DNA from 3 places in the Virgibacillus kekensis genome. Region 1 is predicted to be linked to each of the others. Evidence: riboswitches for the same ligand, from Rfam matches in the RefSeq annotation. Region 1 holds a riboswitch; each other region holds the start of a gene.

Region 1 (4,205 bases):
CGGAGCTTGAAACGTTTGAGGCGCGGATCGATGATATTGCCTACTGCCCGCACAAGCCGCATGCTAACTGTGCTTGCCGTAAGCCTAAACCTCAGCTGATCTTTGACCTGGCTGAAAAACATAACGTTGACCTTGCGGAGAGTTTTATGGTAGGTGACAGGCAGCCCGATATTGAAGCTGGAAAGGAAGCGGGTACAAAGACAGTGCTCGTAGGGAGTCGCGAGGGCGACCAGGTCAACGCCGATTATTCTTTTAAGGATCTCAGAGAATTTGCTGAATGGCTTACGAATAACGAGAAGGCAGGAGATTAATCCCTAGGCAAGCAAAAAAGGATTTTTTCCCTAGTTGGAGAATACTATATACCAATAGTAGAAAATTAGGGGGGATTTCATGAGTGGCAAAGGTAAAATTAAAGTGAACGATAACGGACCATTGCTTGTGACAGGAGACGTGGAACTGATCGATGCGGAAGGAAATGTCTTTGAAACGAAAAAAGCATTCTCCATATGCCGCTGTGGGCAGTCGTCCAACAAACCGTTTTGCGATGGTACACATAAGAAAATTGGGTTTGAAAGTGAAGTAATTGCAAAATAGATGATGTGTTTCATGACAAACGGATTTTAATTTGTTATCCTAAGGAAGAACAACTCAATATTTTCAATAAATTACTACTAGGGGTGCCCAAAGAACGAGGGCTGAGAGGGAAGCACGAACAGTTTCCCGACTCTTACGGACCTGATCTGGTTAATACCAGCGGAGGGAAGTAGTCTGATGATGAGCTTATTTTCAGCTATTTCGAGCCAGGTCCATAAACGGATCTGGCTTTTTTGATTTAGGTGCTGGGGCTATGGATTTCTAAAATACCGAATAAGCTTCGTCCAGTTCCAACGCTTAGTAGAATTCCCTCTTCGTGTTTTTTATCTCACACAGATCAGTACACCCTTTAATGAAAGGAGGGTCATATTGAATCGGACGCGGCTTTTAACGACGATGTCTGTTTTTGTGGCGATTGGTACATTAGGAGCACAATTACTCTGGTTCCCAGCAGGGGTCGCCAAGGCGTATCCCGTCCAGCATGCGGTTAATGTTATGGCTGCAGTGACACTCGGACCAGGTCCGGCGGTTATGATTGCATTTATGATTGGTTTGCTGCGCAATATGCTTGGGCTTGGTACGCTGCTGGCGTTTCCCGGTGGCATGATCGGTGCATTTTTAGGGTTATCTATTTCGAAAGACTGGTAAAAAAGGAATGGCAGCGCTTGGTGAAGCAATTGGTACCGGTATAATCGGAGCACTTTTTGCTGTGCCCTTTGCAAAAATACTTATGGGAAGCTCTGTCGGAGCATTATTTTTTATCCCATCGTTTCTGGTCAGCAGTGTTACAGGGGCATTGATAGGCTGGCTGGTTGTTTCGAAAATTGAGCAGAGAAATATATTACAAAATAGCATATAGGAAAACTACTAGGGGCGCTGTAATGGCTGAGAAAAGGATGATATTCCTTAGTCCCTTTGAACCTGATCTGGATAATGCCAGCGCAGGAAAGTAGTCGGAGCGTTACTATACCCTCTATTAATCTACTTTTATTCTCCCTAGTAGCTTCCTGTATCAAACAGGAGGAATAATATGACATTCACACAAACTTTACGAGAAGAAAATCAGGATATATTTCATGCGATATTTGACCATCCATTTGTTGATGGTATTGGAAAAGGGGAGGTTCCTGCTGAGTCAATTAAACATTATATTAAAGCAGACTTTGAATATCTTAATGCGTTCATGCGTGTTTATGGGATTGCCCTTGCGAAGTCGCAAAACAGGGACGATATTAACTTTTTCCATGAAAAAATCCAATTTATTTTGAACAGTGAGATTCACCCGCATCACAATTTTTGTGACTATGTAGGAGTGGATTATGAAGGGCTTCAAGGTTATCCTCTCCCGCCATCAGCTGATCATTACATCAAACATATGATGCATCACGCGCAAACAGGCGGTCTTGGCGAGATTTTAAGTGCTCTGTTACCTTGTCCGTGGACCTATCTGGAAATTGGCCGGGAGTTAATGAGTACGTTTAATCCAACAAGCGACCATCCTTTCTACCCGTGGATCAGTTTCTATGCGGATGAACGAACTGCAGCCACGACTTTGGAAATGCGCGAGCGTCTGGATGCTATTGCAGCGGATTCATCTAAACATGAACAGTTAAAAATGAAAGATGCATTCCGAAAAAGCTGTCAGCTGGAATTGGCATTCTGGGAAATGGCGTATACATGTGAAGAGTGGCCTGAGTCGGTGGTCAGCCGATGAGAAATATCCCATGTGCACTGACAATTGCCGGAACTGATCCTAGTGGCGGGGCAGGAATTCATGCGGATTTGAAGACCTTTCAGGAATTAAAAACATACGGGATGTCGGTCATTACCTCTGTGGTTGCACAAAATACCACTGGTGTTCAGGCCGTTCATCATATTCCTGTCAATATGATTGAACAACAGCTCGATTCCGTTATATCGGATATGCCGCTTCATGCATTCAAAACGGGCATGATTCCAACCATTGAGATAATGGAAATGCTTGCTGGAAAAGTATCTGAATTGGATGTTCCATACGTGATGGACCCTGTTATGGTCGCCACAAGTGGAGACCCATTAATTGCAGAGGATGCCCGTACTTACTTGCGTGACCATCTTTTGCCGATGACATCCTTGGTAACACCGAATATTTCGGAAGCGGAAGAAATCACAGGAGAAAAAATCGAAACACTTGAGGATATGAGATGTGCTGCTGCTTTAATTGTCCACGAGTTCGGTGCAGGTGCTGCATTGATTAAAGGCGGACATCTTAAAGGGGATGCAATTGATTTTTTATATGACGGCGAAAGCATCCATTCATTTTCTTCAGAACGTATTGAAACAACGAATACACATGGCACCGGCTGCACTTATTCAGCGGCAATTACAGCGTATTTGAGCCAGGGATATTCTTTAGGGGACGCAGTTAAACAAGCAAAAGACTTTGTGACGGCTGCAATCCGCCATTCATTTTCGATTGGCAAGGGAAACGGACCAACCAATCATTGGGCACATCGTAGCGAAGGAGTGGAACAATGAATAAATCGATTATTAACAAAGTAAGAGAAACAAGTCCATTGATCCACCATTTGACTAATCAGGTCGTCATGAATTTTACGGCAAATGGTTTATTATCATTTGGCGGAATACCTGTTATGGCAAAATCTGAGGAGGAAGCCAGTGACATGGCAACCCTGGCTGACGGTGTGTTGCTGAACATTGGAACAATAACGAAGCAGGAAATCCCTGCGATGATTAAAGCTGGAAAAGCTGCAAACGAGAAGGGGATTCCCGTAGTAGTGGACCCGGTTGGTGTAGCGGCAACACCTTTTAGGACAGCAGTTATGAAAAAAATATTAAGCGAGGTTCATCCAACGATCATCAAAGGGAATGCTGGGGAGCTTGCACACCTGGTGGAAATACCTTGGAAAACAAAAGGTGTCGAATCTGTAGGTGATGGGGATACGGATGAAATCGCCTTAAAAGTAGCGGAGGTTTATCAGACCGCTGTTTTACTGACTGGAAAGACCGATGTCATTTGTACTTCAAATGGGCTTGCCTATAATGAGACAGGACATTCGCTGCTTGCTAAAGTGACCGGAGCCGGCTGCCTGTTAGGTTCTATAGCTGCAGCATGTTTGACCACAGATGACCCCGTTGATCAACAACTGTTGGCCGCGACGGCATTTTACGGGTCAGCTGCAGAACATGCTGCTGACAGGGCAGATGTATCCGGACCGGGTACTTTCGTTCCACATTTTATTGATGCTCTGTCACTTGATTCCACTAATTTAAGCGGAGTAAGCAAATGAATCTAAGAAAATATCTAATTATGGGAAGCCAAAATTGTGATAGGGATCCAGTAATTATTTTAGAAGAAGCTATTAATAGCGGAATCACAGCATTTCAGTTTCGCGAAAAAGGTCCCGGGTCCCTGAACGGAAGGGATAAATTGGAGTTAGGACGGAAACTGCGCAGCATATGTAAACGGGAAAACATATTATTTTTAGTAAATGATGATGTGAGTCTGGTCGACCCGTTGGAAGCGGATGGGATACATGTTGGCCAGGATGATATTTCCGTTGTGGAATTGCGAAGACGTTTCCCTGATAAACTCATCGGACTTTCCGTAT
Region 2 (4,205 bases), 430 kb from region 1:
CCCGATACAACAACCGTTTCACCTTCTTTAGGCTGACCAATATCCAGCAATCCAAAATAAGCCGTCAAACCTGTCATCCCTAAAACACTTAAATAAGCAGACGCTGGAGCAAGTTTCGTATCAATTTTTCGAATCTCAGATTCCTTAGCAACCGAATATTGCTGCCATCCTAGCATACCTGTTACGATATCACCTTTTTCATAGTTCGGTAATTTTGATTCAACTACCTGTCCAACCACACCACTTGAAATAACCGTATTTAACTCGAATGGAGGGACATAAGACTTCACATCATTCATTCTGCCTCTTAAATATGGATCAACAGAAATATAGTTGGTCCGAATAAGTACTTCACCTTCAGCCGGCTCACCGATGGGCGCCTGCGTAAATTCAAAGTCTTCTTTAACCGGCGTGCCAACTGGTCTATTTACGAGTTTGATTTGCTGTTGCAATCTAATCATCCTTTCTTGTATATACAACTATACAGGTATAGGCCATTGCTGAGCCAATGTTAGGATTTCTACAGTCACATAAACGCTCAACTACAAAAAACCCCTGTTTTTTCTAGCAGACATTCTGTTTAGTGAGCCGAAACTGGGCCTTCTGCCTAAAGAAAAATATAAAAAACAGAAAAGGATGCCACAACAGAATGTATGCGAACGGAGGGCAGGCCAGTTCGGCAAAAGAAAACACATCTATGGAATCCTTTATACAAACATTCCTCCCGAAACGGTGAACCTACTGGAACATTACCCGAAATGTTCCACTTGTTTGATAGAAGTATATACCTTCACAGTAAAAGACCCACCAAGTAAAATGAGAAACTACTCAGTGGGCCAGGTATTAGGTAATTCACTTTTCTTACGGTTTTCATTTCAAATACATGAAAGCTTAACCCTATTTACCGGCTCTTTCGTTCAACACTCGTTACTTTCCACCCCTTCTGATCAACCCACTGGAGGTTAACAACGTACATCCAATCCTGGACACCGTCAGGGCTGACTTTGCCGACTGATTTGTGTGGTCCGCCGCCGTTTTCCAGTCGCCAAAGCGTCATGCTGTCGTCCAAACCGGTTGCCATTTTTATCGCTTTTACTTTTTCATTCCAATCGACTGTTCCTCTTTCGTAGCTGGACGTATGCTCACCGGTCTGGGAAGTGCCGATGGGTTTTCCAATCTGGGATTCGTTCGGACCGCTATCATCCTGCTGGGATTGATTGTCATCCTGGTTTTCCTGTGCGGTACTGCTATTTTCATCACGTTCGGTATCGTCGCCTTCTTCAACTTCCAATTGGTCAATCGCATCCTCGTTTTGCTCGGAGGATTCATCTTCATCTTGATTGCTGCTCTCTTCTTGTTTAGAACCTTTTGCTTCGGATTGCTGCTCGTTATTTTCATCTTCCGTGATTTTCATTTCTTCCTTATTAGGATCACTGTCAGACGCATCGTTGGTCTCGCCGTCTTTGGCAGTATCATTACCCCCAAATATAAGGTTTGCTCCGACAATTAATATGAGTGCAAAAACTAAAATTATAAGCGAGTTAAGGATGATATTTTTTTTGCTTCTTCGTTTGCGAAACATATCTGCTCTATTTCTCATGTTGATCTCCTTTCCAATCCAAAATAAAAACGAAATTGTCGTCTGAGAAAATTCCTGGTCTTGCAGATTTGATAGAAGGCATTAAAAGTTTCTCTAACAAAATCTATTCGATTTTATAAAAGTTTTTATGGGGTTCTAATTTACCATCCCTGTCAATCGCATCTTTTAAAAAACTTACACGGGAAATTATCATGGCTATAAATTGTCCCATCCAACCCTTCGAGAAAATCCGCCATCCAGATTTGAATGACCTGAATATATTTATTTTGATTTAAAATCCAATTTAAAGAAACTCTCCTAACTTAAAGGATTGAGTCAAGTATTTGTGAGAGTTTTTTAGACACTATTTATTTGGAGAATTCAGCCAAATAAAATAACATTGACATCAACCATTATCAAACGTAGGGATAGTGAGTAGCCACAAAATGAATCACCTGATAAAACAGATCTAATCGAAAGGAAACGGGAGAACCGTTCTCGCTTTACATTCCTGCTTTACCTCGTTAAAATAGTCATAGAAATTGCATGTTGATATAGCACTAGGGGAGCTATCATATAGCTGAGAAGAACTTACCTGTTCTGACCCTCATACCCGAACTATGGTAATGCTAGCGTGGGGAAGTGCCGTCGAATTTGTGTATTTTCATTAAACATCACGCAAATTTACTGCACTCCACTACAGGAATGCAGTTTTTTTGTACCACCAGAATATGGAGGTGAACACAATTTGAAGGAGACATGGGGATTTATTGATACAGGCTTTAATAGTGCGTCAGTTAATATGGCGCTCGATGAGAAATTGCTTGACTGGCACGGAGAGGGGAAAATACCTCCAACTTTACGGTTTTATGGTTGGTCGAAACCCAGTCTTTCTGTAGGACATTTTCAGAATGCTGAACGGGCGATTGATTTCTCCAACATGCAAAAGCATGAATGTGAATTCGTAAGACGGTTAACCGGTGGCAGTGCCGTATTGCATGATGATGAGCTGACTTATAGTATCGTCGTTTCAGAGGATAAGGACTATATTCCAACATCCATCCAGGCTGCCTATTATGTCTTATCAAAAGGTGTTCTGGAAGGTTATAAGCAGTTAGGTATTGAAGCAGATTATGCTACCCCGGAGAAAAAAGCGGAAAGAACGGATGTCTGTTTTGAAAAGCCTGCATTCTATGAAATGCTCGTAAATGGCAAAAAAGTTTCTGGAAACGCCCAGACGCGAAAACAAGGCGTGCTCCTGCAGCATGGATCGATTCCTATGAGTATGAATACAACTATGTTATTTGATTTGTTTAAGTTTCCAAATGAAAAAATAAGAGAAAAGAAGCGTAACACTTTTTCTGAAAAAGCAATTACCATAAATGAGATCACCAGGAAGCAGCATACATACGATGATTTAAAAGATGCATTTCAAAAAGGGTTCAAGGAAGAGCTAAATCTGGAATTCACTCCGCTTAAGCTTTCAGACAGTCAGTGGAGTGAGGTTTATGAATTAGCAAAATCAAAATATACCCAGGAAGAATGGAATTTATATCATCAAAGGAGTGTTTGACGGTGGCTAAACAAGAAGAATACATACGTAAACCAGAATGGCTTAAGACAAAAATTAATACCAACAAATCGTATAATGGTTTAAAAAAACTAATGCGCGAAAAGAAATTAAACACCGTTTGTGAGGAAGCACGTTGTCCAAATATCCATGAATGCTGGAGCGAAAGAAAAACTGCAACGTTTATGATTTTAGGCGACACATGTACAAGAGGCTGCCGGTTCTGCGCAGTAAAAACAGGACTTCCAAATGAACTTGACTGGGGCGAGCCTCAACGTGTTGCGGAGTCAGTAGGTATAATGGGCTTAAAGCATGCAGTAGTAACTGCGGTAGCCCGAGATGATTTAAACGACGGCGGTGCGGCAGTTTTCGCGGAAACAGTACGTGCTATCCGTCGCGAAAATCCTGGTGGCACAATTGAAATTTTACCATCTGATATGAAGGGCGATTACGAGAGCCTGCACACCTTGATGGATAGTGAACCGGATATTTTCAACCATAATATTGAAACAGTACGCCGGTTGACCAAAAAAGTTCGCGCCCGTGCCATGTATGACCGCTCGCTGCAATTACTGAAACGTGTCAAAGAAATTGCACCAAACACACCAACTAAATCGAGCATTATGGTTGGACTTGGTGAAACAAAAGAGGAAATTATTGAGGCTATGGATGACCTCCTGGCACATAATGTAGACATAATGACTATTGGACAATATCTGCAGCCAACAAAAAAGCACTTAAAGGTGGAAAGATATTACCATCCCGATGAGTTTGCCGAGCTAAAAGAAATTGCCTTAAAAAAAGGCTTCAAACATTGTGAATCCGGTCCGCTTGTCAGATCTTCCTATCACGCAGATGGGCAGGTCAGTCAAACCTCCGCACAACGCAGAATTAACTATATGAAGGAATACGAAAAGCATGAAAACAAGCAAGTAGATTCATCTTTTTAAAATGAACAAACCGGGGTAGTCACTTATGTGGCTACCCTTTTTTAAGCACGGGGACGGTTCCTGTTCTTCTTCGCATACTGGGACTGCTTATAAAATAAAATGCTAT
Region 3 (4,205 bases), on a different contig from region 1:
ATATGGGTTTGCCGACTCTGTTCAGGACGATATAGCCCAACTAAGGGGAAATTGGCAGTTATACGCCGAGGCTGTTGTCCGGGCTTTCTGCTTGTTTATCCAACATCCGTACGAGCCCCCGCAAACATATAGAGCGATTGGACAAAAACAGAGATACATCAACCTGCCGGCCAGTGCAGAATCATGGCGGATTTATTCACCTGGTGCAGTACCGGTGAAAGGTAACGAGAAAGGATTCTTAACACCTTCTAAGTTCAGTGGATTGGCATATGCGATTCAAGGCACTACACAGCCCCATGTCTATTTGATAGAAACAAGAGATTTTGGCAGGGTTCAAATATACGGCCATCCGGACACAGGTGCATCCATAACAGGAAGATAACTATTTCTCGTCCGGGTCAATCCTGGACGAGTTCCAAAAAGATTAAGAAAATTGATATACTTCGGCTGAAATTATTAATCTATTTCGGTATACTAAATAAATAGTTCAGTAAATACCAACCAAAAGTTTAAGGGGGAGATTGGATGAGTAAGTCCACGTATAATCCAACATGGGATTTAGAAGTTATTTTTCCAGGGGGAAGCGGTTCAAAAGAATTTCGTACATATTTAGTAAATGTTCAGGAAGAAACCAGGAGTCTAAAAAAGTTAATTGAAAGTTTCCAGCCAGATACAGGAAAAGTTGATGCTGATAAGCTGGTATCGATTGTGGAACAGTTTGAGGATGTAAGGAAAAAGATGCGGGAGGCTTCTGCATTTATCAGCTGTCTTAGCGCCCAGGATGTAAAAGATAAGGAAGCAAGCTTACTTGTTGGGAAAAGAAGTGAAATATCAGCAGAAATGAATGCTGTTAAAACACTACTGGATCAAAAGATTAGCATAATTAACGATTCGACATGGAAAGAACTTCTCCGAAACCCTGCTTTAAAGGAATTGGAATTTGTTCTTAATGAATATAGAGAAAAAGCAAAAGAACTTTTGCCGTCCGAACAGGAGATGCTGATCAATGATCTGGCGGTTGATGGCTATCATGGATGGAGTCAGATGTATGACACGATAGTTGGGAATATGGAAGTGGAAATCGATGAAAATGGCGAGCAGAAATCATATTCAGTTGGTCAAGCGTCAAATAAAATGAGCAGCCCTGATCGCTCTGTTCGTAAGCATGTGTTCGAACAATTAAACCAAGCATGGGGCAGCAATGCTGATTTGTTTGGTCAGACATTGAATCACTTGGCAGGGTTCAGACTGCAGAAATATAAACATCGTAACTGGCAGCATGTATTAAAGGAACCACTGGCCATTAACCGGATGAAAAAAGAGACACTTGATGCAATGTGGGAAGCTATCAATAAAAACAAGCATCACTTTGTTAAGTTTTTGCAGAAAAAGGCGGATTTACTGGGATTGGAAAAGTTGAGTATATACGATATTGGGGCACCTGTATCCAAGTCAGTGAAAACCTCAAGTTACACAGAGGGGGCGAATTTTATCGTTGATCAGTTTGGTGAATTCAGTCCCAAAATGGCCGATTTTGCGCGCATTGCATTTGAAAACCGCTGGATTGAGGCGGAAGACCGGGCAGGAAAGCGTCCAGGTGGTTTTTGTACAAGTTTCCCTCAAAGTGAACAGACTCGGATTTTCATGACCTATTCAGGAACCTCATCTAATATAGCAACACTCGCGCATGAACTGGGACATGGTTTTCACCAGTATGTAATGAATGATTTAAATGGACTTAATCAGGGGTACGCGATGAACGTGGCAGAAACAGCATCGACCTTTGCTGAGATGATTGTTGCGGATGCGTCTGTAAGAAACGCAAAGAATAAAGAAGAAAAACTGGCATTGCTTGAGGATAAGATCCAGCGTAGTGTTGCATTTTTTATGAATATCCATGCAAGATTTATATTTGAACAGCGCTTTTATGAGGAACGGAAACAGGGAATGGTATCGGTTGACCGGATGAATGAACTGATGGTCGAAGCACAGAAAGAAGCCTACTGTGATTCGCTTGATGAATATGACCCGCATTTCTGGGCATCCAAATTGCATTTCCATATTACCGGGGTTCCGTTTTATAACTTTCCATATACATTCGGATATTTATTCAGCCTTGGTATCTATGCACATGCACAAGAATTGGGCGGAGGATTTGAGGATGACTATATTGCACTTCTCCGCGACACCGGCCGTATGACGGTGGAGAGTCTGGCGAAAAAACATTTGAATGTTGATTTGACTCAACCGGAATTCTGGGAGAATGCAATTCAGCTTTGTGTTCGGGATGTAGAGGAATTTATGGCACTGTAAAATAAACTTCAGTACTGTTGTTATATTCAGAATGGTACGTTATAATTAGTATAGCGAAAAAAGCAGAATAGTAGAAGCCTACAGGGGGAGCCATTTGGCTGAGAGTGAACATAGTTATTTGTTCTTACCCTTTGAACCTGTTAGTTAGTACTAACGTAGGGATGGTGGCTTTTTTGATGGATTTTTTTAGGCAATGTGAGCGGATTTCCCCATCAGGAAGCTTCCCCTTGGCATTGCTTTTTTTGTGATCAAAAAAATTCCGCACGGCAGGGTGGTCTGCCGGCAAAGGGGGAGAGGTTTATATGCGTTCCAAACGTACGTTATTTTTGATTGAGGTGGCTATTTTTGCTGCTATGGCACTATTGCTCGATATTATACCATTTCTGAAGTTTGCAATTTGGCCACAAGGTGGTTCAGTATCCTTTGCAATGATTCCCATATTTATTGTTGCGTTCCGTTGGGGATTAAAAGGGGGACTTACAGCTGGTTTTCTGTTCGGAATGTTGCAGGTTGTGATGTCCGGACCGATCATTTTAACTCCTGTCCAGGGATTCCTCGACTATATCGTAGCATTTACTGTTATAGGTACGGCTGGAGTGTTTGCTAAGCCAGTTCAAAAAGCAATAAAGAATAGTAAACCGCTGCAAAGTTTCAGTTATATTACAATGGGTGTATTCATTGGTTCCGGGCTAAGATTTTTGGCGCACTTTATTGCGGGTATTGCCTTTTTCGGACACTATGCACCTGAAGGACAGCCGGTTTGGTTGTACTCACTGTTGTACAGCGGATCATATATGTTGCCTTCATTTATTTTAAGTGCAATACTCGTATTTCTGTTATTTTACAAACAGCCAAGAACGTTACTACAGGCTGCATAATTGAATATGGACTCCGCTCACAGAGAACAGCCCTGCTTATAACGAGGGCTGTTTTTTTTTCTGTTTTATTGAAGCCTTATTGAGCAGTTAATATAAACTGTGACATAACAGCGAGACTTCGCTCCGGAAATACACTACGCTTTCCGCGGGCAACGCTTCAACTTCCTCGGAAGAAGACCACTTCCTGCGGGATTTTCAGCTGTTGCTTTTCCCGCTGGAGTCTCCATGTATTTCCGTCGCTGGATTGAAATTGATTTATACTTATATCAACGCCAAACGCCTATTAGCGCAGGCAGAATGCGTAGACTCCTGGGGGAACAGCACGAGTCCGAAGACCCCGCAGCGACGTTCTTTCCGCGAGGAGGCTGAGGCCGTGCCCCCGGAAAGCGAAGGATTCTGACGTAGCGGTAGGTACGGCTGTTATGTCGCAGTTTATATCAATTGCTAGGTAAGCCACAAAGATTAAGTGACAACTTATATGATAAAATAGTACTATAATATTTCGAATGTTTAGAAGGGGAGGGTTATAAGTGAGGGAGCTTATCGGGGAATGCGGTTCATGCGGTAAGCCTATCTATTGTAAAGACGGTTTTTTTGACGGGGATCAAATAGATGGTAAACTGCTGTGCAATGAATGTAGTGATAATCGGGATACAGGTAGTAACTAACTAAGATAAAAATTATTTTAAGCGATATAGGAGTATAGCACCGCTTCTTTTCCCTGTGCATAGGCTATAGCACACGCTGGAAAGGAAGTGTTAAACAGTGGAGCTTACTGTATCGCACTGGTTGTATGGTTTATTTACACTGATTATTATATTAACTATGATTTTCAGAAAAGGGGTTGTGCTTCCATCCTTGCTCGGGACTTTTGTAATAGCTTGGGTATTCAAGGGAAGCTTGATTGACGGTTTTACTGCAATATTCAATGCTAACCTCGTAGCTGCAAAAGAATTATTCAGTATCTTTTTGATTATCACATTTATGATGGCATTACTTCATTCCTTACGTGAC

Evidence for each region. Region 1 has a riboswitch for thiamine pyrophosphate ahead of tenA (thiaminase II). Riboswitches for the same ligand answer to the same signal wherever they lie in the genome.
Region 2: linked by a shared signal. The riboswitch ahead of ACFO3D_RS06740 (lipoate--protein ligase family protein) and the one ahead of tenA (thiaminase II) in region 1 are both predicted to bind thiamine pyrophosphate.
Region 3: linked by a shared signal. The riboswitch ahead of thiT (energy-coupled thiamine transporter ThiT) and the one ahead of tenA (thiaminase II) in region 1 are both predicted to bind thiamine pyrophosphate.

The regions. Positions count from the first base shown of each region.
Region 1 is NZ_JBHSFU010000004.1:927,880-932,084, reverse strand. Features, by position in the region: gene ACFO3D_RS08700 (D-glycero-alpha-D-manno-heptose-1,7-bisphosphate 7-phosphatase) at 1-311, shown strand, start outside; gene ACFO3D_RS08695 (CDGSH iron-sulfur domain-containing protein) at 391-594, shown strand; TPP riboswitch at 664-779, shown strand; partial or broken gene thiW (energy coupling factor transporter S component ThiW) at 964-1,453, shown strand; TPP riboswitch at 1,454-1,559, shown strand; gene tenA (thiaminase II) at 1,625-2,308, shown strand; gene thiD (bifunctional hydroxymethylpyrimidine kinase/phosphomethylpyrimidine kinase) at 2,305-3,111, shown strand; gene thiM (hydroxyethylthiazole kinase) at 3,108-3,884, shown strand; gene thiE (thiamine phosphate synthase) at 3,881-4,205, shown strand, end outside.
Region 2 is NZ_JBHSFU010000004.1:501,345-505,549, forward strand. Features, by position in the region: gene ACFO3D_RS06730 (NADP-dependent oxidoreductase) at 1-461, opposite strand, end outside; gene ACFO3D_RS06735 (YrrS family protein) at 902-1,600, opposite strand; TPP riboswitch at 2,132-2,237, shown strand; gene ACFO3D_RS06740 (lipoate--protein ligase family protein) at 2,328-3,152, shown strand; gene lipA (lipoyl synthase) at 3,155-4,099, shown strand.
Region 3 is NZ_JBHSFU010000003.1:42,474-46,678, forward strand. Features, by position in the region: gene ACFO3D_RS01570 (N-acetylmuramoyl-L-alanine amidase family protein) at 1-382, shown strand, start outside; gene ACFO3D_RS01575 (M3 family oligoendopeptidase) at 526-2,313, shown strand; TPP riboswitch at 2,387-2,492, shown strand; gene thiT (energy-coupled thiamine transporter ThiT) at 2,616-3,191, shown strand; gene ACFO3D_RS01585 (hypothetical protein) at 3,722-3,859, shown strand; gene ACFO3D_RS01590 (hypothetical protein) at 3,957-4,205, shown strand, end outside.